DNA from 2 places in the Cellulosilyticum sp. genome. Region 2 is predicted to be linked to the other one. Evidence: a T-box and tRNA genes for the amino acid it is inferred to sense, from the RefSeq annotation. Region 2 holds a T-box; the other holds one or more tRNA genes.
What was found. The T-box of region 2 lies ahead of thrS (threonine--tRNA ligase). A T-box ahead of a tRNA ligase gene usually reads a tRNA of that ligase, here a tRNA-Thr.
Positions count from the first base shown of each region.

Region 1: it encodes a tRNA-Thr, which carries the amino acid that the T-box ahead of thrS (threonine--tRNA ligase) is inferred to sense. The anticodon was not compared.

Region 1 is NZ_CEVXFV010000004.1:125,456-149,703, reverse strand. Features, by position in the region: gene ribH (6,7-dimethyl-8-ribityllumazine synthase) at 50-511, shown strand; gene AC1VAQ_RS03305 (DUF2752 domain-containing protein) at 642-995, shown strand; gene AC1VAQ_RS03300 (hypothetical protein) at 1,092-1,604, shown strand; gene AC1VAQ_RS03295 (DEAD/DEAH box helicase) at 1,647-3,089, shown strand; gene AC1VAQ_RS03290 (DUF6323 family protein) at 3,248-3,736, shown strand; gene AC1VAQ_RS03285 (DUF6179 domain-containing protein) at 3,726-5,102, shown strand; gene AC1VAQ_RS03280 (NAD-dependent protein deacylase) at 5,193-5,930, shown strand; gene AC1VAQ_RS03275 (DUF2238 domain-containing protein) at 6,106-6,813, shown strand; gene AC1VAQ_RS03270 (GNAT family N-acetyltransferase) at 6,995-7,858, shown strand; tRNA gene AC1VAQ_RS03265 (tRNA-Thr) at 8,265-8,337, opposite strand; gene AC1VAQ_RS03260 (lactate utilization protein) at 8,444-9,079, opposite strand; gene AC1VAQ_RS03255 (LytTR family DNA-binding domain-containing protein) at 9,306-9,662, shown strand; gene sdaAB (L-serine ammonia-lyase, iron-sulfur-dependent subunit beta) at 9,757-10,425, shown strand; gene sdaAA (L-serine ammonia-lyase, iron-sulfur-dependent, subunit alpha) at 10,440-11,312, shown strand; gene AC1VAQ_RS03240 (NAD(P)/FAD-dependent oxidoreductase) at 11,548-12,414, shown strand; gene AC1VAQ_RS03235 (hypothetical protein) at 12,527-13,222, shown strand; gene AC1VAQ_RS03230 (DegV family protein) at 13,357-14,238, opposite strand; gene AC1VAQ_RS03225 (metal-dependent transcriptional regulator) at 14,394-14,849, shown strand; gene AC1VAQ_RS03220 (putative polysaccharide biosynthesis protein) at 15,079-16,737, shown strand; gene AC1VAQ_RS03215 (hypothetical protein) at 16,839-17,459, shown strand; gene AC1VAQ_RS03210 (BaiN/RdsA family NAD(P)/FAD-dependent oxidoreductase) at 17,512-18,735, shown strand; gene AC1VAQ_RS03205 (NAD(P)/FAD-dependent oxidoreductase) at 18,750-20,342, shown strand; gene hpt (hypoxanthine phosphoribosyltransferase) at 20,542-21,081, shown strand; gene sfsA (DNA/RNA nuclease SfsA) at 21,111-21,833, shown strand; gene AC1VAQ_RS03190 (HAD family hydrolase) at 21,891-22,550, shown strand; gene AC1VAQ_RS03185 (peptidylprolyl isomerase) at 22,696-23,439, opposite strand; gene yfcE (phosphodiesterase) at 23,605-24,150, opposite strand.
Region 2 is NZ_CEVXFV010000069.1:13,394-18,724, forward strand. Features, by position in the region: gene thrS (threonine--tRNA ligase) at 120-2,042, opposite strand; T-box leader at 2,226-2,512, opposite strand; gene ytxC (sporulation protein YtxC) at 2,606-3,448, opposite strand; gene hslO (Hsp33 family molecular chaperone HslO) at 3,616-4,494, opposite strand; gene AC1VAQ_RS18970 (class I SAM-dependent DNA methyltransferase) at 4,494-5,264, opposite strand.

The DNA of each region.
Region 1 (24,248 bases), on a different contig from region 2:
GGCGTTTCGCAAACGCCTAAGTGCTTATAAAATAAAAGGAGGATTTAAAATGAATAAGATAGAAGGAAATTTAGTTGCACAAGGTTTAAAAATAGGGATTATAGCAGCAAGGTTCAATGAATTTATTGTAGGAAAGCTTGTGGGTGGGGCGTTAGATGGACTTACAAGACATGGGGTACAAGAAGAGGATATTGATTTAGTATGGGTACCAGGTGCATTTGAAATTCCACTTGTAGCAAAGAAAATGGCACAAAATGAAAAGTATGATGCAGTGATTTGCCTAGGCGCAGTGATTCGCGGGGCAACACCTCATTTTGATTATGTATGTAGTGAGGCATCTAAAGGTATTGCGGCTGCTTCGTTAGAAACAGGAAAACCAGTGATTTTTAGTATTTTAACCACAGAAAATATTGAGCAGGCTATTGAAAGAGCAGGTACTAAAGCCGGGAATAAGGGCTATGATGGCGCAGTAAGTGCTATTGAAATAGCCAATTTATTAAAACAACTTTAAAATAAAACTAAGTGTCTACCAGTCTTATTTTTACCGTATTCCTTTAGTTGACGCTCTTAAGGGGAAATGCTAAGATAGAGTCACGCTTAAAGATACTGAAGATGATTGATTTATTGGGAGATTTGTTGAAATGTATACTAGTAAAAGAAGATTAAAAAAGGTGGGACTTATTATAGGCGGTATATTGCTTTATATAAGTTTTCAAAAAATATTTCCCATAGGTTGCCCGTTTAAATATTTTCTACATATACCGTGTGCTGGCTGTGGAATGACTAGAGCCTTGCAAAGTGCTATGGTAGGAGACTTTGAGAGCGCGTGTTATTATCATCCATTATATTTCCTTATACCATTTATGGGCGGAATGATTATATTTGGTGATATGCTTTCAAAGAAGGTGAATTGTTACTTTTGGTATATTATAGGTAGTTTATTTGCTGTTATTTATGGCATTAGAATAATTTTCCATGCATCTGCTATATTTTAAGAAAAACGAACGATAAGTTGTAGGAAATGTAGCTTTTATGTAAAGAAAGGGTATAATATAGAAGGAAAACGTTTAAGTAAGTTGGAGGACATAAAGATGAACAAAAATGAAAACACACAAGGTGAAATTCAGTCATTAGCCTTTGATGAAGATACTTATGATTTAGATGGGATTATCAGGCTTGCAGATAGTGAAGATGCTGCATTTATCTTTACTTTTGAAGACGAGGATGACGATAGACATTATATGAATCGTTATGATATTCTAGAATGTAATGAAGGGACAGAGCGCATGCTGCGCCGTATACATCATTATTTAGAAAGTGATGAAGCAAATGGACTTTTTATTTCCTTTGCAGTGGCTTATGAAGGACGCCTTAATATACTAGATGGCCAAAGTGTACCTGTAGATGAAATGGATTTAGGCGAACTTGAACTTGGAGAAAATGTTATCTATGGCATGCTTGTTAGAAAATGTGATGCAACCATTGTTTTTGATGAAGTGGTTTATATGGATGGTGGCAACAAATCTCATTCATGGGCAGAAGCCGTTATAGACGGTGGTGAGCTAACTTATTTAATGAAACATATGATAGAGCAATTTAGTTAATTTAAGATAACCTAATCAAAATGATTGAGAAAGAAGAAAAATATGAATTTTAAAGCGTATAATTTAAAAGAAGGACTTTTAAAGGCTATAGATCTTTTAGGCTACACAAGTCCTACAAAGGTACAGGAAGCTGTTTTGCCAAAGGTATTAGAAGGAAAAGATGTGATTGTGAAGTCTCAGACTGGAAGTGGAAAAACGGCAGCCTTTGCTATTCCTATTTGTGAAAAAATAAAGTGGGACGAAAATCCTGTTCAGGCACTTATACTTACCCCTACAAGAGAGCTTGCGATGCAAGTAAGTGAGGACTTTTTCAATATAGGCCGCTTTGAACGCATGAAGATTGTATCTCTTTATGGAAAAGCACCTTTTCATGTACAGCAAAAAGCATTAAAGCAAAAGACGCATATTGTTGTAGGAACGCCGGGGCGTATTGTAGATCATTTAGAAAGAGGAAGTTTGGATGTTTCTAGTGTGAAGTACTTGGTAATTGATGAAGCAGATGAAATGTTACGTATGGGATTCATTGATCAAGTGGAAAGTATTTTGAAATATTTGCCAGATGATAGACAAACATTATTATTTTCAGCCACCATTGCACCACATATTGAAAAACTGTGTGAAAACTACATGAAAGATCCACAGCTTATAGAAATAGAAAGTCAAAAACTGACAGCGGATAAAGTATGGGAAGCTTGCTACAAAGTAGAAGAAGAAGAAAAAATGCAAACACTTATGGATTTAACCGTTGTTGAACAACCAGAGAGTTGCATGATTTTTGCAAATACAAAAGATCAGGTAGATAGAGTGTATGAAACGCTTAAGGCAAATGATTATCCTGTGAGAAGAATACATGGCGGCATGGAACAAAAGGAACGATTTGCCGTCATGGCAGATTTCAGAAAAGGATATTTTCGCTATTTAGTAGCCACAGATGTGGCAGCAAGGGGAATTGATATTGACCATGTTACCCATGTTATTAATGTTGATGTTCCTGAGAATAAGGAAAACTATGTGCATCGTATTGGCAGAACAGGACGTGGTGGTCGTAGTGGGAAATCTATGCTTTTAGTTTCTGAGAGAGAAAATTATTTCTTAAAGGAAATAGAAGCTTATATTCATCATGCCATACCAGTATGCCAAAGACCAAGGCCAGAAGAAGTTATAAATCATCAAGAAGCCTTTGAAACAAAGATGGGTATCCCTATGGAGAAGGTAGCTTCAAAGGGCGAGAAGTTAAGCCAAGAAATTATGAAACTGCATATTAATGCAGGGAAAAAGACGAAGATGCGACCTGTAGATATTGTAGGTACACTTTGCAACTTAAAAGGGATGAGTGCAGCAGATATTGGTATTATCAATATTCAAGATATCTCTACTTTTGTAGAAATTTTAAACAATAAAGGTGAAAGTGTATATAAGCAGCTTCAGAATACCCCAATTAAAGGGCGTCTTAGAAAAGTAAGCAAAGTTGAAATAGAGAGATAAAAAAAGAGGATTGCTGTGGCAATCCTCTTTTTTTTATTGAAAACATACTTCGAACTATGCTATAATGTTTTATAAAAACCATATTAAAAATACCTATATAATATTATTATAACACAAAAATAATGATTTGTCAAGGTATAATTTAAGGAGGCCTTTCAATGAAAGATTTTTTACCACAGGCACTTATTTCACAAATAGCAAGTTCTGAAATTATGGCATGTAATAAAGAAACTAAAAAGTATGGTTTAATCCTAACCCAAGAAGATGTAGGACAAATTTTAGAAAGACGTAAAGAAGCGCTTCTAAGTTATGGCCGTATAGAAATTGGTGGGGGGATTATTCCAAAACTTATTGAAATATTTTGTGATAGCCCTTATTTAGAGGCACAAAATTATGAAAGTACGATTGAGGAGCTAGTAGAGACTTTTTATTACTTTAAGAATGAGGCATTAGATACTTTAAGTGATGAAGAACTACTAAAATTGATGAGGCAGTATTTTGATGAATATTGCGGTGGAGATATAGAGCTCCTGCAGCAGAGTGCACTTGAACAGCTTACAAGGAATATTCGTTATGGTCATGAAGACTATACGCAGCTTGATGAGAGAGACAAACTTTATTTAGGAGATGATTTAAATGAATACTAGTCTAAGCAAAACTTCCAAGATAGATTGTAGCAAACTAGCATTTAACAATTATTTTCAAACTTATATAGAAGAGGCACTGAGAGTGGGGCTTATTTCAATGGCAGAAGTTGCAAATATCAAGGTTATGTTAGTGAAACTTTTGGAAGTTCAAATTCAGCGTTATACGAGGTTTGAAAGTAGTTCGGTAAAGGTAGAAACGGCAGAAGGACTTATGCGTGCCATACTTTATGGCTTGGATTTTAAATTCAAAAGCCTAAAAGATGAAGAGGGTATTCGTTTATTGAAACAGCAATCTTTAGAAACACTTTTTAGAGAAGGGGTAGAACTAATAAAAGGGCAAGTAGAGAAAAGTAAAGTTTATTTTGAAAGACTCAAAGCAAATCGTTTGAAGGTAGATAACTTTGCATATAATGATACAATTGACAAGGGTTTTACAGATTTTTACCCATATTATGACCCGGAGTTTAGTGGGCATATGAGTGCAGCGGATATTGATTATCCCTTATGTATGGATGAGATGAAAGAAGAAGGCATAACGTATGTCTATAGCTATCTTAAAAAACTTTATTATGAGAATGCATTTTGTAGCTATTTTAAAATAGAGGATATTAATAACTTATTAGAAAGCAGTGATCCTAATGAGAAAGAATTACTTATTAATATATTTGAAATGGTTTTAGTGAACGCTATAGGAAGGGTATTGATACACAAAGATTTAACAGGATTAGGCTTAAGTAAGGCGGATATTAGCATTCTTCAAAGTCAGTTTGAAAATGAAAAATTCCCTTTAAACTTATTGCAGAGTGCGGCAATGGAAATTATTAATACTTTTAAGATAAATGGCTTTTTAAAGCAGTATATTTTATGCGCTTGTATACCTGTAGGAAAAAGAATAGAAGTAGCAGTAGTAAACCAGACATTGGATAAGATTTTTGTGCCATTTAAAAGAGCGCGTGATATAGCAACTATTGACTTTAAGGATGGAGAAAGTCTAGCGGATGATGTTTTTAAAGAAGTAATCGAAGCCGTATGCAGTGCAGGAGGTGTGACAGATAAGCTGGAGATTTTTAAGACACATATTCATAGTTTAAAGGATATGGTGGATTTCTTAGAATCAGAATGTTTATATGGGCGAGAATACCAGGCTTTATATAGAAGTTTATCTGAATTAGAATTAGCTTTGCTCTTAAAGATACTAACTGTAGAGGATGAGATGCATTTCAAAGTATGCTTGCAGGAAATTAAACAAAAGGAGGTATTAATGCATATTTGGGAAAGTGAATTGATCTGCTTTTTAGGGGACAAGGAAGAAGAATTCAGATGCAGATTATGGCCTGTTATACAAAATATTAAAATACAAAAATAATGAAAAGACTAGGGCTATGCGGTTAAAGGGAAGTGTAATGATTTAAGATAAAATGTGCTATAATATAAAAAAACATGTGGAGATGATTTTATGAATGAAAAGATAGAACAGCTTGCAAAAATCTTAAGCGATAGCAAAAATATTGTATTCTTTGGTGGAGCTGGTGTAAGTACAGCTTCCAATATTCCTGACTTTAGAAGTTCAAATGGTTTATATAGCCAAAAACTTAATCGTAATTTTACACCAGAGCAAGCTGTTTCTCATACATTTTTTGTACGTTACAAAGAAGAATTTTTTGATTTCTATAAGAAACACCTTGTTTACCCAGATGCAAAGCCTAATGCTTGTCATAAAGCACTTGCAAGATTAGAAGAGATGGGGAAACTTAAAGCTGTTGTGACACAAAATATTGATGGTTTACATCAAGCAGCTGGTTCAAAGGTGGTTTATGAATTGCATGGCTCGGTACTTAGAAATTACTGCATGGATTGTAATGCTTTTTATGATGCACAGTATATATTAGCAGCTGATGGTGTGCCAAAATGTGAAAAGTGCGGCGGTGTTATAAAACCTGATGTGGTACTTTATGAGGAAGGCTTAGATGATGAAGTGATTTCAGGAGCGATACATGCCATTCGTCAAGCTGATACCCTTATCATAGGCGGAACCTCTTTAGTTGTCTATCCGGCGGCAGGGCTGATTCAGTACTTTACGGGTAAAAATCTAGTGCTTATTAATAAAAGTGAAACTTCAGCAGATGCCAAGGCAGACCTTGTTATTAATGATGATATTGCTAAAGTATTAGATAAAGCGGTAAGTTTAATCTAGAAGATTACACAAAACTATGCAAGGTTTCAAGACGTTTGCATAGTTTTATGTTTTTTAGACCTGTTAAATTATGGCATTACATAAATTAAAAAATAACTTGAAGGATAAATAAGAAAGATGATAAAGTATAAGGACAGGTCTTAACAGAATTTAATAAGTGATGAAGGAGTAGTGCATGAGGAAAATAAATTGGCAAAAGTGGATTAGTTTATTTGTAATGATATCGTTAGTAGGTTCAGCAATCTTTTTAATTATAGGGATTGTATTAGCACCAGTATTAGGAGATGCAACAGAAGGGGTATTTGGTCGTCCTAAAAGTGAATATGTTCTTATGCTTGTACAATGTATATTAGGTGTCATTGCTATGATTATGCCAGGGGTATTAACAAAGAAATTTAAATTACAAATTCCAACGAATATGTTACTTTTATATACACTGTTTTTATATGGTGCGATATATTTAGGTGAGGTAAAAAGCTTTTATTATGTTGTACCACATTGGGATACAATATTACATACCTTTAGCGGTGCAATGCTAGGGGCATTAGGGTTTTCTTTTGTAAGTCTATTAAATAATGAAGAGAAAATACCTGTTCAGTTAAGTCCAATGTTTGTAGCACTTTGTGCCTTTTGTTTTGCAACAACGATGGGTGTGCTGTGGGAAATTTATGAATTTACATTTGATGGCTTACTAGGTCTTAATATGCAGAAGTTTGCTTTAGAAGGTGGTGCTGACTTAGTAGGAAGAGCAGCACTAGTCGATACAATGAAGGATTTAATTGTAGATATTGTAGGTGCGCTTGCGATGAGCTGTATTGGTTATATTTCATTAAAATATAAAAAGGGTTGGATTGAAAAACTTTTAGTGGCGATACGCAACTAGAGAAAAAGGTCTATAAAAAACACACAAAAATGTTTTTTATAGACCTTTCTTTATGTTAATTGTTCACAATTTTAAAATTGTTTAAATATATTTAAAATAACAATATTATTAAAAATAGAGTATTGCAAATAATTTTATTGTATAATATATAAAAAGTAAACAAATAAATGGAGGGAAAGATATGGAGCGTGTTACCTTTCTTAAGAATTACAAAGATGATGAGAAAAATCGTAGTAGTTTAAATTCCTTATTGCAATTAAACCGAGGTGTTTCATTAGAGACATGGTATGCACAGGGATATTGGCAAGAACAGTATATTCCGTATTCTTTTACAGATGGTACACAGATTATAGCAAATGTATCAGTTTATAAACAAGATGTTTTATATAAAGGGCAGTTAAAGTCTGCAATTAGGCTAGAACATATAATATTACACCCTCAGTACCATTACAAACATTTAATTGAAAGGCTCATTTATCAGATTAGTGAAGAGTATAAAGATAAGGTAGATCTTATTTACTTAAGTGCAGATGAAGCAGTGATACCTTTTTATCCTAGATTTGGCTTTAAGCATATTGAGGAAGTTAAACATTATATTCAAACGGAAGGTATTCAAGAAGGGATAGCACCTGAGATCATTTCAAAGGATGAAATAGCTGCAACAATAATGGGTTGCATGACTAGTTATAGGATCCTTGGCGATGAAATACAAAGTAAGAATGATTTTGCAAGAAGATGCTTTGATTATATGACAAAGGAAGAAGGTAATTTATATTACTTTGAACAAAATGATACATATATTATTGCACGCTTGAACGAAGATGAGTTAGAAATGATAGATATTATAAAGGAACAAGATGTTGCTTTAGATGAAATCGTTGCAGGATTTAAAGCACTTTATAAATTTAATAAGGTGAAATTAAATAATAAAATAGAGTATAAAGGCATTGGCAAAATTGTAGAAGAGATAGGGGATAACCTACTCTTTGTTAAAGAAACTAACATTGAAGAAGAAAACTTATTTCCAATTATAATAGAAGCATAAGGATAAGAGGTATTGTACAGGGGAACTGCTATAATACCTTTTTTATTTTGAAATCAATAAAGCTAAATATTCGTTAAAATATATTGATATATAGAGTAGTAGAAAGCCTGGTCAATTAGATAAAATGAATGATGAATTAAAAGCTGACATTGAAAAGTATTTAAGTAATAGAAGTATCAAATAAGTTGATTTAATGCAGAAGCATAACATAAGTAGAAACACTTTGAAGAAGTATGTAGCTCTAGTAGAAACAGAGAAAAAACAGATGTCAGGGCAACTTAAATTGAACTAAGAAAAAAGGAGAGAAGAATAATGATTATGTATAAAGTACAGTCCGTAAAATGGAGAGAAATTCACAATTACTTATAAACAAAAAAAGACTTATGCTAAGCGTAAGTCTTTTGTAAGCTCCCGAGCGGACTTGAACCGCCGACCTCCGCCTTACCAAGGCGACGCTCTACCTACTGAGCCACGAGAGCAAAGCGTTCTGTTTATTACTATTGAACGCTTTTATAGGATATCATGTGCCGTATATTTTGTCAACATTTACCTACCTATTTTTAAAATAAAAAAATAGTCAGATTATTAATAGCCTAAAGATTCTCCAACTAAGATAACTTTTATGCGGCCTTTGTCACGGCTATTTCTTGTGACAACTGTTTGCATACAGATACAATCAGGAGAAAGGCAATTATGACATTTACCAGTTAGTGCACAAGGGGTCTTTTTATTAAGTCTAATGGCATTAATTGGTGCAGTAACATTATGAATGCGATCAAGAGCAGCAGCTTCATCTGTTACTATTTTATTCATACCTGCAATAATAATAACTTGTTTAGGGCCATAAATAAGTGCGGCAACGCGATTACCTGTACCATCAATATTCACTAATTCACCTGAATGTGTAATGGCATTGCTACTCATAAGATATGTATCAGCCGAAAAAGCTTGGCGGTATATTTCAGGTATTTCATTTGATGAAACTTTACTACGGTCTAATAAATTGTAACAGCCTTTTTTTTCAAGAGCATCTAGTAAACCAATTTGGCTAAGGGTCATTGAACCACCCCAAGTAATTGTCATACCTTCTTTAAGGAAGGAGAGAGCCTTCATTGTTGCTTCTTCTTTTGTATTCACATAATAGCCTTCAATATTACGTTTAGCCATTTGGGCAATAACATTTTCAGCAAGCTTCATGTAAAAATGTTTTTGATTTTCCATATGAAAACCTCCTTTTAAGTGAAAAAAGTTAAAATAGTATCCTTAACATTGTAGCATATTTAAGAAGAGAAATAGGATAAAATAGCAAGAATTTCATGGATTGAGTCAAAATATTACACGAAATCATTTTTTTTTTATCTTTTAAGAGGGTAAGTAAAAAATAAGCGCATAATCGCATATTGTAATTCATTTTAAAGCTTTATAAAATATTATTGGGGTGATGGAAATGTTAAATTTTAGCGATGAAAATAGTACTTATAGTTTTCGTACAACAGTAGGACGTGTAAGTGTCAGTGCAAAAGAAATTATGTATTTTTCTTATAGTGACAGACATGTTTATTTACACACGATTAATGGTGTTTTTAAAACAAAGATTGTACGTTTTAAAGATTTAGAGGATATTTTAAAGGAGCCTGAATTTGTAAGCATCCATCGAGCATGTATAGTAAATATTTGTTATATCAAGAGTATAGGTGGTATTACACTTATAATGGAAAATGGAGAGAAGCTCTCTATTAGTCGTTATAAAATGTTAGAGATGAAAGAAAAAATAAAAGCATTAGATATAGTTGGTGCTTATTGAGAAATGATAAAAAGATAAAAGGATGTGTTGAGTTGATACATAATGGGCATAATATCACTTAAGAAATCATTAGACAGCAAGAGGTTAACAGAATATGAAAGAATTAAGTGTATTTGAAATTATAGGACCCAATATGATAGGGCCTTCTAGCTCACATACGGCAGGTGCATTAAAAATTGCTAGAGTTGCTAAGAAGCTAGGGCCTAGTGAAATTTGTAAAGTAACCTTTGTACTTTTTGGTTCTTTTGCAAAAACTTATCGAGGACATGGTACTGATAGGGCGCTACTTGCCGGTATATTGGGCATGGACCAAGAAGATGAACGCATTAAAGAAGCTTTTCAGATTGCTAAGGAGACTGGGCTTAATTATGAGTTTATTATAACGGAGGATCATCATTATAAGCACCCTAATACGGTGGAAATCATCATGGAGGATAAAAAGGGCAATCGTCTGAGTATTATGGGTTCATCTATAGGCGGTGGCAGTATTAGTATTGATAAAGTAAATGGTATGGAAGTCTTCTTTTCGGGAGAGTATTATACCTTATTCATTGTACATGAAGATATGCCAGGTGTTATGGCCTATATTACAAAATGTCTGAGTGAATATAATATCAATATTGCTTATCTTCGTGCTTATCGTGAAGATAAAGGGAAACTAGCCTCTACCATTATTGAGGCAGATGAGATGATTTGTGAAGATGTGCTAAAGCGCATTGAAGAAAATACAGCCATAAAATATGCAAAGATGATTAGCTTATAGGAGTAATAGACATGATGAATTTTATAGATGGTGATGAACTGCTTACATTATGCGAAAAAGAAAATAAAAAAATTTCTGAGATTATGTTAGAGAGAGAAGTTCAGCTTTTTAAGACTACTAAAGAAGAAGCACTTGCAAAGATGCGACATTCTTATGAAATTATGAAGCATGCAGTAAAACGTGCACTTACAGAAGACCTTAAATCAATGGGAGGACTTTTGGGTGGAGAAAGTAAGCGAATTTATGCACGTAGCGGTACGGGCAAAACAGCTTGCGGCCACATGATGACTAAGGCGATTAGTTATGCTGTAGGGACACTAGAAGTAAATAGTTCCATGGGACTTATTGTAGCAGCGCCGACAGCAGGTTCTTCAGGAGTTATTCCAGGTGTACTCATTGCCCTTCAAGAAGAGTTTAATTATAGTGAAGAGGAAATGCTCATGGCATTATTTAATGCAGGTGCAGTAGGCTATGTCATTACACGAAATGCAACAGTATCAGGTGCAGAAGGCGGTTGTCAGGCTGAAATAGGTTCGGCATCTGCTATGGCAGCATCAGCGGCATGTGAGCTTATGGGAGGAAGTCCAAGAGCTTCATTAGATGCAGCCGCAACGGCGCTGAGTAATATATTAGGCTTAGTTTGCGATCCTATTGCAGGGCTTGTAGAAGCACCTTGTCAAAAACGAAATGCGATGGGTGTTTCTAATGCACTTGTTAGTGCGGAAATGGCATTAAGTGGTCTTGCACATATTATTCCTTTTGATGAAACGGTAGAGGCTATGTATAAGGTAGGATGTAGCATGCCAATGGAGCTTAGAGAAACAGCGATGGGTGGTGTAGCAGCTACAAAGACAGCGTGTGAGTTATGTAAGGGAATATTATCTTAATAAGCCTTAGACGATTAGAGTATAGAGGAGATGTTACGAAGTAGTTTTCGTAATATCTCCTTTTAATTTGTTAGTGGTCAAATACTTTGCAACTAAAGTGTAAAAAAGGTGTAGAATTACTTTTTTTACACTTTAGTTGTAAAATGTAATATAATATACTAGGAAAAATATTCTATTATGATACAAATGGTTATTAAGAGCAAAAGACAACGAAGTAAGTACTAGGAGGTTTAATATGTTAGATATAGCTATTATTGGTGCAGGACCAGCAGGCCTTTCAGCAGCAATTTCAGGCGTTATTCGTAATAAGAAGGTAAAGGTTTTTGGAAATCCACCTTCTACAAGTTTTATTTATAAAGCAGAACGTATTGATAATTATATTGGTATGTTAGGTGTAAATGGTCATGAAATGATGGAACAATTTACAAATCATGCAAAAGAATTGGGGGTAGAAATTCAGGAATCAAAAGTTATAGAGATTTTCCCAATGGGAGAGTATTATATGCTTAATGTAGAAAATGAATTTATTGAGGCACGTACAGTTATTTTAGCAAATGGGCTTTCAAAAAGTAATGTGCTTGAAGGAGAAAATGAATTTCTAGGAAAAGGGGTAAGTTATTGTGCAACATGTGATGGGCCTCTTTACCGTGAAAAAGAAGTACTTGTGATAGGTGATTCTGCCCATGCAGAAGAAGATGCTAACTATTTAGCAGAAATCTGTGACAAGGTATATTATGTGCCACTTTATAAAGAAATAGAACATCTTCATGAAAAGATTGAGGTTGTGCGTAGCAAACCAAAACGTATTTATGGCGAGCAAATTGTAGGTGGTATTGAACTTGAAGAAAGTAGCCATGATGTAAGTGGGGTATTTATTATTAAAGAAAGTATTCCTACGACTAAGCTTTTACAAAGTCTTGAATTAGATGGAAAGGCTGTTAAGGTGAATCGTTTCATGGAGACGAATCTCCCAGGTGTATTTGCAGCAGGAGATTGCACAGGTAAACCATATCAAGTGGCAAAGGCTGTAGGAGAAGGTAATGTGGCTGTTCTTCAAGCAGTAAGTTACCTCAATGAATTAAATAAAAAACGTGTAGAGTAGATATAAAAACAGGTGTTAGAAGCTGATTTCTAGCACCTGTTTTTATAATTTGTTCTAAAAGATAGAGCTTATCCATAAAATAAAATAAGACTATTTTTATGGAGGGAAGCATATGGGAGCTGGCTATTTTTTGTTAATCTCACTTTGTCTTTTAGCTATTTATGTACTGTTTTTAAATGTAAGTGCTATATCCAATAATAGATACCCTATCTTAAAAAAGATATGTACGATTTTGTTTTTATTTTCTATTTTGAGATATGGTACCCTTATAGCCTATGGTGACCATTTGGAACTAGAAGCCTTGATGAAATTAAGGTATTTTTATTTCGCTACAAGTATAGGACTTACAATACCTACAGCTTCTGTAGTATGGTATATTACACCAATGTATAGACAGAAGATAAAATATCCTTATTATGTACTATGTTTTTTACCTTGGATTTTGTTTTATATTTATTTAATTGTAAGACAGCCAACACAGATTGTACAAGGTAGCAGTTATGGCTATCAGCTAGAACTTATAAAACCATTTCCGCTATATTTAAGCATTGTACAAGGAAGTTTTGTTACAATCATAATTATATTATGTATCATCGGGTTTGTGCGCTATAAGAATGTACAGCTTCGTGTTCAGTATATTGTACTGATTCTTGCACAAGTGGCACTTGCCTTAGATGGCATAACTTTTAATCATACAGGTGTGAAGTTGTTTCCACCGTTTACTGCTACAGAAATATTAGGGTTTTTAGCAGTTTATTATGGTTTCAAAATACCTAATATTGAAATTAAGGGAATTAAAAATGATTAAAACGAGAAAGGTACATAGTATAGCAATAAGATAAAATAAAAGAGGTGGTCATAAATGATGATCACCTCTTTAATCTATATAAAATACGTAATGAATAATCCTATAAATCTAAAAACAACAATAAGTAGTTCTTTTTAAATATAAGTTTCATATTTTGGAATAACACAGATTCCTACAACGTCTGGTCCTGTATTTACACCAATTGTTGTACCAATGAAGCTGTAGTCTGCTTGAATTGTAATACCAAGTTCAGATTCTGCAAGATCATGCATTACTTTAGCATACTCTATATTGTCAGCTTGAGCAATCATATAGTTATAATCCTGAGGATTTGAACCAACGTATTCTTTAGTAAGTTCTACAACTTTAGCAAAAGCCTTTTTTGTACCACGTACTTTACCACCTGGGAAAAGTAAGCCATCTTGAAGATAGATAATTGGTTTGACATTAAGCATTGTACCAAGAAGGGCAGAAGCTTTACCAATACGACCACCATGCTCTAAATATTCAAGTGTTTCTACGAAGAAGAAGATTCGTGCATGCTCGCGAAGTTTATAGGATACTTCTAAAATTTTATCAAAGTCAAGACCTGCTTCAATCATACGAGCAATTTCTAGAACGAGTGAACCTTCACCAGCAGTAGCATTTAAAGAATTTATAATTTCGATTTTTGCATTAGGATAATTTTCTAAAATAAGTTCGCGTGCGTTAACAGCGGCATTATAAGAACCGCTAAAGTGGCTAGATAAGCAAACGCAAATGATGCTTTTTCCAGCTTCTACGTGTGGTGTAAAACGTTCCATATAATCATTGATTGAAGGCAGTGATGTTTTAGGGAAAATCTTTTCTGATCTTAGCCTTTTATAAAAGTCTGCGAGTGGCAACTCTGTAATTTCACGATAATATGTTTCTTGATCAAAAGAAACGTAATAGGGAATAATCTCCACGTTATATTGAGAAACAAGAGCTTCTGGTAAATCACAAGCGCTGTCACTAATAAGTACGATGTTGGACATTATTTCACCTCCTTTATGTTAAGATAACCTCTTCACAATTTTAATATGCAACGCGAGGTGTGTCAATTGATAAATGATGAAAATGTAAATTATACTCATGGATTGGGTAAAACTGGCATATATTTATTATAACCATTTTAAAAGGGGAAATGCGCATGTTGTCCGCCAGTCTAGAAAAGTATTTACTGTGCATTTATGAAAAGGTGCAAGTAGATAAAGAATTAAAGAGTACTGAGATTGCAAGGGAAATGAATCAATCATTGCAAAAAGCTGTGCAAGCGTTGCAGCGTCTCCATTATCAGAAATATATTACCTACTCTGCTTATCAGCCCCTTCGTCTCACAGAACAAGGTAAGCAGGTTGCAGAATATTTGATTGCTAGAAATAAGCTTATCGATGAATTTTTAGATATCTTGCATATTGAGCAAAATAAAGAAACTGAAAAAGAAGCCATGCAGCAGTACTTATCTTATGAGAGTCTTAAAACCATTGAAAAGTTTGTAATATTCAATAAGCAGTATCCGGAAATTGGCACACGTTATGAGATGATTTTAAAGAGAGAGCCAATTGCATACTTGCTACCAGAATTTCCAAAAGGAGAGAAACGTTAGGCACGTAAAGGGTGAAGTGCAAAGTGTGAAAGTGAAGAAGGGGAAGAGAAAAACGGGCGTAGGGCGGATAGGTATGTGAGAACTACGCCTATATTTTTGTGTACAATAGAGAGAGGTGAGGCAAGGTAGAATGTGAAAATAAGTTGGTAAAAAGGGTGTACTAGCTAGGAAAATATGATAAAATATCTTTTAGTGTAAATATAATATGATAGAAAAATAGAGGAATGATATGGAAAGTACAAATAACAAACAGGGTCTTATGAAAGGCGCAATGATTTTAAGTATTGGTGTACTTGTAAGTCGTATTATTGGGATGCTTTATCGTATTCCGATTCGTAACATTTTAGGAGATGATGGTAACTCTCTTTATGGTGTTGCGTATACTGTGTATGCCATGATTTTAACACTAACGGCAATCGCTATTCCAGGAGCTTTATCAAAGCTCATTGCTGAGCGTAAGGCTGCAGGAGCGCACCGGGAAGCACAGCGTGTTTTTCACATCGCATTGATATACTGTTTAGCTGGTGCATTTATTTTAGCACTGGGGATGTGGTTTGGAGCAGAGTGGATTCAAACAAACTTCTTCCCATCACAACCAGGTGTAGTCTTACCGATTCGTGCACTGGCACCAACGGTTATGATTGCGACTACTTTAGCTGTTATGAGAGGATATTTTCAAGGTAATGAAGAGATGGCACCAACGGCTATTTCACAAGTTATCGAACAAATTGTTAATGTTATTTTTAGCGTACTATTAGCATCTATACTGGTTAAAACTTCATTAGTATATGGTGCAACAGGTAGTGCACTTGGAACAGGAGCAGGAGCAATTGCAGGTTTTATCGTGCTCATGCTTATGTATAAGAAAAAACGTCCAAGCATTAAGAAAGATATTGCACAAAGTGTAGAGTATACTTATGAATCAACAGGAATAATCTTAAAGCAAATTTTAGGAATGATGATTCCTGTTATTATTAGTACATCTATTTTTTCAATTATGACTTTTATTGATCAATCAATGATTTCTAAATACTTACCCAAAGCAGTAGATATACTTCGAAGTCAAAATGCATTGTCACTTGTACCTGTTGCCGGGGCTGCGATGATGGAAACACAGCAAGTTGTTAGTGAGCTAAGTGGCCAAATGAGTTATCAATATGGTACCTTTATGAATATTCCAGCTAGCCTTGTTATGCAGCTTGGACTTGCGGCGGTGCCAGCTATTGCCGCAGCATCTTCTGTAGGTGATTTTAAGGAAATTCGCAAAAAGACAAAGCTTATTTTAAAAGTTGGAATGCTTTTAGCAACGCCTTGTGCAGTTGGTTTTATCTTATATGCCAAACCAATTTTCTTATTACTGCATGGTGATACAGCAGGTTCGGAAGTTTTAATGCAAGGTGCAATTGGGATTTTAGTGATTGCACTTGCTCAGCTTAGTGCAGGTATACTACAAGGGATGACAATGCAACGTATTCCTACAATTAATGCAATTATCGCTTGTGGTATTAAGGTGATTATTAACATAATCTTCTTACAGATACCAGCATTAAATATTTTTGGTTTTATTCATAGCACAACAATCTGTTACCTCATTTATGCAGTCTTAAATATTGTATATTTATGTAAGGCATTAAAAATGAAGCTTAACTGGAATAAGCTCATTGTAAGACCTGCAATTAGTGCAGCACTTATGGGAGCTATTTCATATCCGATATATATAGGAATTACAATGATAGGTTTAAGTGATAAACTGGCAATTATTATTATCATGCCGGTAGCTGCTATTATTTATTTCCTAGTTGGTATTGTAACGAAAACAATTACAAAGTCAGATTTAATGATGCTTCCAGGGGGAAGTAAAATTATTCGTTTACTAGATAAAAAATAAATTTATAAAAAATTCTAAAAAATTTCACATTCAGTGTATAAAAATTGAGATTTTACACATAATCTCAATAAGTTTAAATTATACAAAGGATGTGGAATGCAATGTTAAAGAGAAAACAATATTACTTAAGTTTACTAATTGGTGTCGTTGCATTTCTTCTTTTTTTCATAGGAGCGTACTTGATTATTAGTTTACAAATGCCAAAACCCGAGGCAGGTACAGCAGTAACAAAGAATGAACAAAGTACTAATACTTTAGTGGAAGTAAAAGAAGAGGTGCCTCGCATCGAGATTTATACAAAGATTACAGTACAGACTGTAGATGAAAGTCACAAGGTAGTAGAGAAGGTGATTATTCCAGCAACTACACTTTTAGGCATGGATGAACAAAATATTAGAAAACGCTTCGGAGGCTATGAGGTACTTAAGTTTAATGAAAAAGAAGTAACATTACAAAAAGAGGTTAAGAGCTTTGAAGGTAATGATGGGGCAACGTATACCTTAGGAATCAATAGTGAAGGCTCTATATGTATTATAGAAGGTGGTAATACAGAAAGTTTTGTTGATTTAGGTATTTCAGCTGCAGATAGATGCTCAGCAGAAACGTATAGTATGTTGGTACAAGGTAAAATTAAGGTTCCAGAAGATAAGCGAGAAGCACTACTTCGAAATCCTAATGAATTAGATAAAATATTAGAAGCATATGTAGAAGCAAATAAATAAGACTAGGGCTACCAATAGGTGGCCTTATTGTCTGTTTAGGAAAGGATGAACAATGAAAGAGATTATTATTATAGGTGGTGGCGCTTCAGGGATGATGGCAGCTATTACAGCAGCAAGAGCAGGAAAAAGTGTGTGCATACTAGAAAGATTAAATCGTATAGGCAAGAAAATATTAGTCACAGGCAATGGACGATGTAATGTGAGTAATACAAACTTAAAACCAGCAAACTATTATAGTAGAAGCCAAAAAGAAATATTTGGGCCAATTGCACAGTTTGATTATGAAAAGACAGAGGTGTTTTTTAAAGAATTAGGGATCGAACCGCTGGTTGAGGGGACAAAGGTATATCCACGTTCTGAACAGGCCAATAGTATCTTAGATGTACTTCGTATGGAACTTGAGGAGTTAGCTGTAGATATTTTAACAGAAGTCAAGGTAGTTAGTCTTAAACATAAGAAGGGAATATGGCAAGTTCTTGCAGAAGATGGTGGATGCTATGAAGCGGAGAATATAATAGTAGCTACAGGTGGACTTGCAAATACAGCCCTTGGATGTGATGGGTTAGGTTATGAGTTACTAAAGAAGTTAGGACATACTATGACACCAACCTACCCGATTTTAGTACATGCGCTATCGTCATCACCTTATTGTAAGATGATGAAGGGAACGAAAGTAAAGGCTATTGCAAGTGCTTATGTAGCGGGAAAATGTGAACGTCAGGAATATGGTGAAGTCTTATTTACAGAAGATGGGCTATCAGGACCAGCTATTTTCCAAATTAGTCGTAATATTTCAAGAGCACATTTAGAAAAGAAAAAAGCTATGGTAACACTAGACTTAGTGCCAGAACAAAGTTATGATGAAGTAGTAGCGATGATTTATGAGCGTATTGGGGCAAAACCAAATCGCACAATCGAATTATTGCTTATGGGCTTTTTACACAAACGCGTCATTGTACCTGTTTTAAAGTGTGCTGAAATAAGCGGTATTCATAGAACATGTGACACCTTAGAATTTGAAGAAGTAGAACGCTTAGCAAAAGTTTTAAAAGGTTTTCCATTTGAAACAGAAGGGACAAGAGGTTACAAATATGCTCAGGTGACAGCAGGCGGCATTAATATAGATGAGGTTGACCTTAGCACGATGGCATCTCTTAAAGCACCTAACCTCTACATTACTGGCGAAGTGCTTGATGTAGATGGAGATTGCGGTGGTTATAATTTGCAATGGGCATGGGCAACTGGATATTTAGCAGGACTTAGTAGTAGCAAATAAAGAGAGGAAAAATTATGATCAGAGTACAAGATATTAAACTAGATTTAAATGAAGACATTACAGTACTTCCAGTGAAAATTGCTAAGAAGTTAAAAATAAAAACAGCCGATATTTTAAGTTATATGATTTTTAAAGAAGCTGTGGACGCAAGAAAAAAAGATGATATTAAATTAGTATATACAGTAGATGTAGAAACAACTAAAGATGAGAAGCTTTTAGCGAAGTTTCCAAATTTAAAACATGCAAGCAATAAATATGTATGTCCACCTAAAGGGGATAAAATAATGAAAAATCCACCTGTTGTAGTAGGCAGTGGACCCAGCGGTTTATTTGCTGCTTTAATGCTAGCACAACAAGGATTTTGCCCAATTTTATTAGAACGTGGAAGTAGTGTTGATGAGCGAGTTAAAGATATTGAGCGTTTTTGGAAAGAAGGCGTACTTGATCCTAAATCAAATGTTCAATTTGGTGAAGGGGGAGCAGGCACTTTCTCAGATGGGAAGCTGACAACGCAAATTAAAAACAAACGTTGTCATAAGGTATTAGAAGAATTTGTAATTGCAGGTGCGCCAGAGAATATTTTATATAAAAATAAACCACATGTAGGGACAGATATTTTAAGAGATGTTGTCAAAAACATTCGTAAAACTATTATTGAACTTGGTGGGACTTATCGCTTCAATAGTCAAGTTACCAATATCTTTATTGAAGATGGTAAGGTGTGTGGCGTAGAAGTCAATGGTAATGAGCGTATTGATACAGAAAACTGTATTGTAGCCATTGGTCATAGTGCACGTGATACATTTGAGATGCTTTATAATGCCAACGTGCATATGGAGCAAAAGCCATTTTCTATGGGGATGCGCGTGGAACATTTACAAGATTGGGTAAATGAAGCACAGTATGGTCAATTTAAAGATCATGAAAAATTAGGTGCAGCAGAATATAAATTAGTACACCACTGTGAGAATGGACGTACAGTTTATAGTTTCTGTATGTGCCCTGGAGGCTATGTAATTGCTTCAGCTTCTGAAGAAGGCATGCTTGTAACAAATGGGATGAGTGAACATGCACGTGATGCAGCAAATGCCAATAGCGCTATTTTAGTAAACGTAGGACCAAAGGATTATCCAAGTGAGCATCCACTTGCAGGCGTAATTATTCAAAGAAAGCTTGAGAAGCTGGCTTTTGAACTTGGTGGTTCGGATTATAAAGCCCCAGTGCAGTTAGTGGGTGATTTCTTAAATAATGTGCCAACAACAAAACTTGGTGTTGTAAAACCAAGCTATAAGCCAGGTGTGAAATTTGTGAATATGCGAGAAGCACTTCCTGATTTTATAGCAGAAGCGATTTGTGAAGGGATGGAAGCTTTTGGTAAAAAAATGAAGGCTTTTGCTCATCCAGAAGCTGTATTTACGGGCTTTGAAACACGAAGTTCATCACCAGTACGTATGCCACGTAATGCGGCTTATATGAGTAATATTGAAGGACTTTATCCAGCAGGTGAAGGCGCGGGCTATGCAGGTGGAATTACATCGGCCGCAGTAGATGGTATTGAAGTGGCAGAGGCTATTATTCAAAACTATAGTGGTGTAGAAGGTAAATAGCATTTGATATAACTAAGTACTAAATAATCGTGCCATTATGAATAACAGTACGATTATTTAGTACAATATTTATAGAAAGCAATCTTATTTTTCATAAATTATAGTATAAAGTATAAAACTAGAAGCGATGATGTTTGCATGTCGAACATTTTGTGGTATAATGTAGAAAAAGTTCGAAGTATGAAGCGAGGAGATTAACATGAGACAAGACATTGCAAAAGTTTTATATTCACAAGAAGCATTAGAAAAACGTGTAGCGGAACTTGGTGCACAGATTACAAAAGATTATGCAGGTAAAAAGCTTATGGTAATTGGAATCTTAAAAGGTTCTAATATTTTTACAAGTGACTTAGTAAGACATATTGACTTACCATTACAAATGGATTTTATGGTTGTTTCAAGTTATGGTAGTGCTACAGAATCTTCAGGGGTTGTACGTATTATTAAAGATTTAGATACAAGTGTGGAGGATACACATTTACTTATTATAGAAGATATCATAGATAGTGGTTTAACACTTCATTATTTAAAAGAAAACTTACTTTCAAGAAATCCTGAAAGTGTTAAAATTTGTACACTTCTAGATAAACCATCAAGACGCAAGGAGCATGTAGATGTAGACTATGTGGGATTTGAAGTACCAGATGAATTTATTGTAGGCTATGGAATCGATTATGCAGAACGTTATAGAAATTTACCATACATTGGTGTACTTGATCGCTCAGTTTATGAAAAATAGAAGAAATCCGTAAAGAAAGAAGAAATGCCATGTATTATGGAGAAGTAAAAGAAGCAATTTTTAAAGAAAGACCTAATCGTTTTATTGCCTATTGTGAGGTAGAGGGGTCTCTTGAAAAAGTTCATGTGAAGAATACAGGGCGCTGCAAGGAGTTATTAGTACCAGGTGTTAAGGTTTATTTACAAGTCCATGATAATCCAAAACGTAAGACAAAGTACTCATTAATTACAGTACAAAAGGGTGATAGACTTGTAAATATTGACTCTCAAGCACCGAATACAGTGGTAGAAGAAGCACTTAAAGCAGGTAGCATAAAGTTACCTAATATGGAGATGCCACTTATCAATATTAAGCGTGAGAAGACCTATGGGAACTCACGCTTTGATTTTTATATGCAGTCCCAAAATGAAGAGGCCTATATGGAGATTAAGGGGGCAACACTAGAAGAGGAAGATTATGTAAAATTCCCTGATGCCAAGACGGAACGAGGTACTAAGCATGTAGAAGAGTTAATTAAGGCTGTAGAAGAAGGTTATAAAGCCTATATACTGTTCGTGATTCAAATGGAAAATATTCGTTATTTTACGCCTCATGTAGCACGTGACCCTAAGTTTGCAAAGGTGCTATATGAAGCAAGTCAAAAAGGTGTTACAATATTAGCATATGAATGCAAGGTTACAGAAAATACATTACACATTACAAAAGAAGTACCTGTATATATACCCAATCCTGAATTAGGTAGAGGTGTATAAAAGGGTACAAGCGTATAGCGATAAGTTAAAGATAAAAGGTTGTAAGGAGGGGGATTTATGTATCAATTAGCGATATTTGATTTAGATGGCACTTTGTTAGACACAATAGAAGATTTAAGCAATGCCTGTAACTATGCTTTAAAAAGTTTTGGGTATGAAACACATGATGTGGCAGCATACAAGTATTTTGTAGGAAGTGGGATTTATAAGTTGGTAGAGCGTGCACTTCCAGAAGGGGCTAAAGATGAAGCGACTGTTTTAAAGGTAAAAGCTGTTTTTGATGAATATTACGGTGCACATAGTGAAGACTATACAAAGCCTTATGAAGGCATTCAAGAAGCGCTTACTATATTAAATGCAAAGGGCATTCAATGTGCAGTACTTACAAATAAAGCACAAGTTTATGCTACAGAGCTTATAAAACGCCAATTTAAAGATCAAATAGCATTTGTAATGGGACAAAGAGAGGGTGTACCTACTAAACCTAATCCAATAGGCATTTATGACTTGATTAAGAAATTTGATGTGCAAAAGGAAGCCTGTATTTATATGGGAGACTCAGATATTGATATGCTGACAGCAAAAAATGCAGGTGTTACTTCAATAGGTGTCCTCTGGGGATTTAGAACAAAAGAAGAACTTCTAAATGCCGGTGCACATCACCTTGCAGAAAAGCCAGAAGAGCTTGTTAAGCTTATATTGGACAACCCAAAATAAGTGAAGAATATGTAGCTTACTAGTACGTGAAATAAGCAATTAAGCTGTACTTCAGCCAAAGGAACTTCTAAAATTGAATGAAAGTGCTACCGCCTTACCATAAACTTAAAAAAGGCGGTAGCACTTTTATGCTACCACCTCATTTTTATTTCATTTCGATTGTATATTTTTTAGAAAGTTCTTCTCTTTTTGCAAGGTAGATTTCTTGACGTTTTGCATTGAGGCATTGGTCTGTTACTTGGTTTTCAATATCTTCAAGTTTAGATGGCTCTTCTGGAGTAAGATCATCTAATTTGATGATGTGGTAACCAAATTGTGTTTTAACTGGTTCAGAGATTTCACCAACGTGCATTGCAAATGTAGCTGTTTCGAATTCTGGTACCATACGGCCTCTAGTGAATTCACCAAGGTTTCCGCCTTGTGAAGAAGATGGACAACTAGAGTATTTTTTAGCTGCTTCAGCGAAGTCAAGACCACCTTTGATTTCTGCAAGCACTTCATTAGCTTTTTCTTCTGAGTCAACTAAGATATGGCTAGCTTTAGCTGATTCAGGTTTTTTGAAAGCATCTCTGTGTGCCATGAAGTAAGTTTTAACTTCTTCTGGTGTTACAGTGACATTGTTTAAAAGGTTACGCATAGCGTATTGTTTAAGTAATGTAGATTTCATATGTTCTAAAGCTTGTACAAACTCTTCTTCTTCATCAAGTTTAAGTTCTTTTGCTTCAGAGTAAAGTAACTCTTGTGTTACAAGTTCATCAACAAGTTGTTTTTGCCCTTGTGGAGATTGGAATTGCATAGCATTTTGACCAATGCTTTGTACGAGTTCCATGAAATCTGCTTCTGTAATTTCTCTACCATCTACGATGGCTAATACTTTACCTTTATCCATTTTAAGTAAGCTCCTTTAAATAAAAATTGTTATGCATATGATACTATCATGATTTGTAGAAAATGTAAAATAACTAAAACAATCTAAAGTGTTTATACCATTATAATACCATAAAAAGGATGAAAAATATATAATTTTTTGACTAATAATTAAGAGCTTATTTCACTAGTTAATAGATAAGCTGGCTAATTTGTCACCTTCAATTGTAAAGATCGCCATTTCACCATTTTCAAAAGTTGCATAAGTGTGTGGACGACTTTCTTTTGGAAGTGTAATAGAACCTGGATTACACACTAGGATATTGTCTTCTTTTTTTAGTTCCCAAAGGTGTGTATGACCGTATAAGAAAATTTCTTTACCTCCTGATTTAGGGAAGTTACTTGCTGTATATAAGTGACCATGTGTAGCAAAGAGACGTACGCCTTCATCAAAAGCTAAGCTATAATCGCTAAGACAAGGGAATTCTAGAAGCATTTGGTCGACTTCAGCCTCACAGTTACCACGACAGGCAATAATTTTATCGGCTAATGGATTGAGAAGCTCCACAACGCCTTTTGGATTGTGGCCTTCAGGAATTGGATTACGAGGACCATGATAAAGGATATCACCTAAGATAATAAGGTAATCGTAAGATTCCTCGTGAAATTTTTTGAGTACTTTTTCTAAGAAAAGTGTAGAACCATGAATGTCAGAGATAATCATATAACGCATAAAAAAACTCCTTTAATATCAAATTTATTCTCATTATATTACTATTTAATTTAGAGATGCAATATGCTACAATAAACAATATAAATATTACCCAAGAA
Region 2 (5,331 bases):
TCGATTAAACTTCTTTATCTACTTTCGCTGTTAGAAATATATTTAACTCACTTTTAAAAGAGCTACTAAGGATTTCTATCGAGAAATCCTTAGTAGCTCTTCTTATATCTCATAGATGACTATTTATTTTCATCTAATAGATAATTATATCTTGTTGTAATCTCGTCTTTCACACGACTTACAAGGTCTTCTAATTTCATTGCGCCCTCTTCGCCTCTGCGGCTACGTACACTTACAGTACCATTAGCTTCTTCATTGGCACCTACTACTAAGATGAATGGCACACGCATATTTCTTGCTTCTCTGATTTTGTAACCAATCTTTTCACTACGTTCATCAGTTTCCACTCGAATACCAGCTTCATCTAAAGTCTCTGCCACCTTTTTAGCATAGTCGCCATGTTTGTCTGAGATTGGTAATACTTTTACTTGAACTGGTGCAAGCCATGTTGGGAAAGCTCCTGCAAAGTGTTCTGTGATGACACCAATGAAACGTTCAATGCTGCCAAAGACTACACGGTGAATCATAACTGGGCGATGTTTTTCACCATCTGCACCAATGTATTCTAATTCAAAGCGCTCTGGAAGCTGGAAGTCAAGTTGAATTGTCCCACATTGCCATGTTCTGCCTAAACTATCTTCTAGTTTAAAGTCTAATTTAGGACCATAAAAAGCACCATCCCCTACATTGACTTCGTAATCATAACCCATTTCTTCAATAGCTTCACGGAGACCATTTGTAGCTATTTCCCAATCTTCAATTTTACCTACATGATCTTCTGGCATTGTAGAAAGCTCAATACTATATTTAAAACCAAATGTTTTATAAACTTCATCAATAAGTCTTACGACACCTTTAATTTCATCTTTAATTTGTTCAGGGAGCATAAAGATATGGGCATCATCTTGTGTGAAGTTACGCACACGCATTAATCCATGGAGCGCACCTGAAAGTTCATGACGATGAACAAGTCCTAATTCTCCCATTCTAAGAGGTAAATCCTTATAAGAACGCATCTTAGTCTTATAAACAAGCATACCTCCTGGACAGTTCATTGGTTTGATGGCATAATCTTCATCATCAATAACTGTAGTATACATATTTTCACGGTAATGATCCCAGTGACCACTTCTTAACCATAACTCTTTATTTAAAATAATAGGAGTAGAAATTTCCTGATAACCAGCCTTTTTATGAATTTCTCTCCAGTAATCAATGAGTGTATTTTTAAGAATCATACCCTTTGGCAAGAAAAATGGGAATCCTGGCCCCTCATCAAGTAAGGCAAAAAGTTCTAATTCCTTACCAAGTTTACGGTGGTCTCTTTTCTTAGCTTCTTCTATTTTATCAAGATGTTCTTGAAGCTCAGCTTTTTTGGGAAATGCTGTAGCATATAAACGTTGTAACATCTTATTTTTTTCACTGCCACGCCAGTAAGCACCTGCTACAGACATAATCTTAAAGGCTTCAACCGGTTTAGTAGTCATAAGGTGTGGACCTGCACAAAGATCCACAAATTCTCCTTGTTTATAGAAAGAAATTGTTTCTCCCTCTGGTAAATCCTCAATAAGTTCTACCTTATAAGGTTCCCCAGCAGCCTTCATCTTAGCAATAGCTTCTTCCCTTGGTAATTCAAAACGTTCAATAGGTAACTTTTCTTTAACGATTTTTTTCATCTCAGCTTCAATTTTTTCAAAATCTGCTTCTGTAAAAGAACGTTCAAAATCAAAGTCATAATAAAACCCATCATCAATAGCTGGTCCTATAGCAAGCTTCACGCTAGGATAAAGTCTCTTAACAGCTTGTGCTAGAATATGAGAAGCAGTATGTCTAAATGCCCATCTACCATCTTTATCTGCAAAAGTTAAAATTTCTAAGTGACAGTCCTTATCTAGCTCATGGCGAAGGTCCATCATTTCACCATCTACAAGTCCTGCGCAAGCATTTCTTGCAAGACCGCTACTAATTTTTTCTGCCACTTCTAATATACTACTACCTGCTTCACATTCTAAGACGCTACCATCTTTTAAACTTACCTTAATCATTATTCCTACTCCCTTCAAATACTTAATTTACTTAGAACAATTCTATGATTATAAAATAATCCTGCTGATTATAAAATAATCCTGCTGATTATAAAATAATCCTGCTGATTATTTGAAAGAAAGTTGTTTTTATATAAACGCATATAAAAAGCTCCCATCCCTCTAAATAATCACTTATTTAAAAGGGACGGGAGCTATACCCGCGGTTCCACCCTTGTTGCAAAGAAATTGATTAGCATCAATTTCTCTTGGAACAATGAAATATAAAACCATATTTCATTCTTTGTAAAGAAATTAGCTATTCTTAATTTCCTGCCACTTATTAATTATGATAACGGTCTAATACCGGATTGGTTTGCAATCACTCCGAGGTGGTTTTCATTTATAAAGCTTTAAAAATGCTCCCACCAATGCATCTTCTCTCTGAAAAAACTTTTACAAACTACTGTCCTCATCATTGTTTTCTAAAAAATATAGAATTTATTGTTATTATATAACTCTCCTCATTTCCTGTCAACGTCTCCAGGCTCTTAATTCTTTAATTACTCATTTTTCTTACTTCATTCTTCACATCTACAATACTTGCAGCCTTTGCAATATTCTATGCTTTCATCAAAAATAATTTCTAAAGTCTTTAAGAATTTTTTTTGCTTCGCCCGCTCCTTATGATGCACAACTATTTTTTTTGGGACAACAGTAATGAGGATATGGAGCATCCAGTCCTCTTCATGTAATGTACTATCTAATATAAGGTCTTTACAATACTTTTTAATATAATAACCTGTTACATTTTTCATATCTTTATTATATAATTGGGGACTTCCTTCATTGTTATACACTAGATGAAGTATTTCTTCTAACGGCACACTTAACATGCTCACATCTCGCATCAATCTAATAAAGTTTACCACATCCTTTTTCATTTCAAAGTCTGCTATAAACTGCTCTAATAAATCATTTAAGAGAACCTTGTACTTTTGAATTCGAAACTGTAACCAGCCATCTACATTAAAAGAGGCTTCTTTCCTAACTTCTACAAGTATTGGCACATATATGAGATAATAGGTAATAGAGGAAAAGCCCTCTTGCCTAGACAAGTAATTTTCTGTTACAAATGCTTCTGTAATTTCTTCCTTATCTATAGGCTCCAAGTCTTCTCTTTTCTTAAGGGCTTTGTGGCACACTTTATAAATCGCCTGCTTTTGAGTTACATCACTTATAACATGTGCCACAACTTCATCGCAATATTCCTTGCTCTCCTCTATCTCATAATAAATTTCCCATATTGCTCCAATCCGCTTCACCTCAAGCCTACCTTCTAATTCTTCCTGGAGCTCAGTTTCTTTAATCTTAGCCAGTATTTCATCCTTATAACGCGTGGTGTAGAGAATATAACGGCACATGTTGTTACCTCAATTGTAGTTCTCTACTATTAGTATATAACACTTAGCTTGCCACCTTGCATCATACTAGCAACTTTTCATACGTTTTTAAACAAAAAAGGTTGTCTAACTGAATTTTGAAGACTTCCCAAAAAAGTTAATACATTACATTTAACAAAAGCAAAAGATTAAATTCTTTCAATAAGCCCTTCAAGCTCGTCTTTTGTAAATAAATATTTGCTGCTGCAGAATGGACATTCAATTTCAGCTTGACCATCTTCTTCTGCCATTTCTTTAAGGTCTTTTTTACCTACTGTAATAAGGGCACGTTCCATACGCTCTTTTGAACAGTCACATTTGAATGTAACAGATGTACGATCCATGATTTCAATCTCACCAAGAAGTTGTTCTAATACATACTCAATAGATTGACCTTTTTCAAGGCGCTCTGTTAATGATTTGAAATCCTTAATTTTATTTTCAAGGGCTGTAATAGCTTCATCTTTTGCATTAGGAAGTACTTGAATCATAAGACCTCCAGCTTGTTTGATACTGTAATCTTTATCTACAAGTACACCAAGCATAACAACTGAATTTGTTTGCTCAGATACTGCAAAGTAGAAACTAAGGTCTTCTGCAATTTCACCTGAAAGCATTGGCACTTGTCCTGAATATGGTTCTTTAAGTCCAAGATCCTTAATAACTGTCATACCTGCATTACCAACAGCTTTTGCTACATCAAGTTTACCAAATTCGTTAAGTGGAAGGTCTACATGTGGATTATAAGCATAACCTTTTACTTCTCCAGCTCCGTTAGCTTCTACAACGATTCCACCAATAGGTCCATCCCCTTTAATAATAATGCAAACTCTATCACGGTCATTTTTTAACATATGTCCCATCATAGCTGCACCTGTTAAGGTTCTACCAAGAGCTGCTGATACAACTGGCGATGTTTGGTGTTTTTCACAAGCTGTATCGACAAGTGTTTTTGTATTGGCACCGAAGAATCTAAAATTCCCAGCCTTATCAATACCTCTAATCATATAATCTTTATTTTGTGTCATTATTTTATTTCCTTTCTCTTACCTTTTTCTCTCGCAACAAAGGTTGCTCTTTGACTGTCTTCTCTTACTGGTTCAAAGCTATATTCATCATATACACCAATAAGCTCGAGTCCTGCTTCACTAATAAGCTCTTTCATACGTTCTATGCTATAAGCTCTTTGATAATGATTTTCTACGGCACGGTCATATCTACCATCTTCTTCATCTTGAATAAAGAAGCTTACCTCATATTCATTGATGCCTTCTTCTTCATCATAGTAATTTTCCCAAATATAGGCTGATGATGCTTCTTGCTGAGCGAACACACGATTTCCAAGTACTTCTTTATATTTATAAGGTGTATTAATATCAAAAATAAAAAGTCCTTCTGGCTCTAAATAATTGTTTACCCATTTTAAAGTACTAAGTACGTCTTTTTCTTCTACAAGATAATTCATGCAATCACAGGCACTATAAATAAGGTCTACTGTCCCATAAAGTTCAAACTGAGACATATCTTGCATGAGATAAAGAATATTTAATTCATCCTCATAAGCATTTTCTCTTGCTACCATTAGCATTTCTTCTGAGTTATCAATTCCAATCATCTCAATGCCACGACGTGCAAAGATGCTTGTCATTTTCCCAGTACCACAACCTAAATCACATACAATATTAGGTGTGACATTATATTTCTTCATACATTCATCAATGAAATTCACCCATTTATCATAAGGTGTATCTTCCATGAATGTGTCATATACTCTTGCAAATTCATTATAAGCTTCCACTTTACGCACCTCGCTAGCTATTTATGTCTAACAATTTATTATACATGTTTTATCTTATTTTATCTAG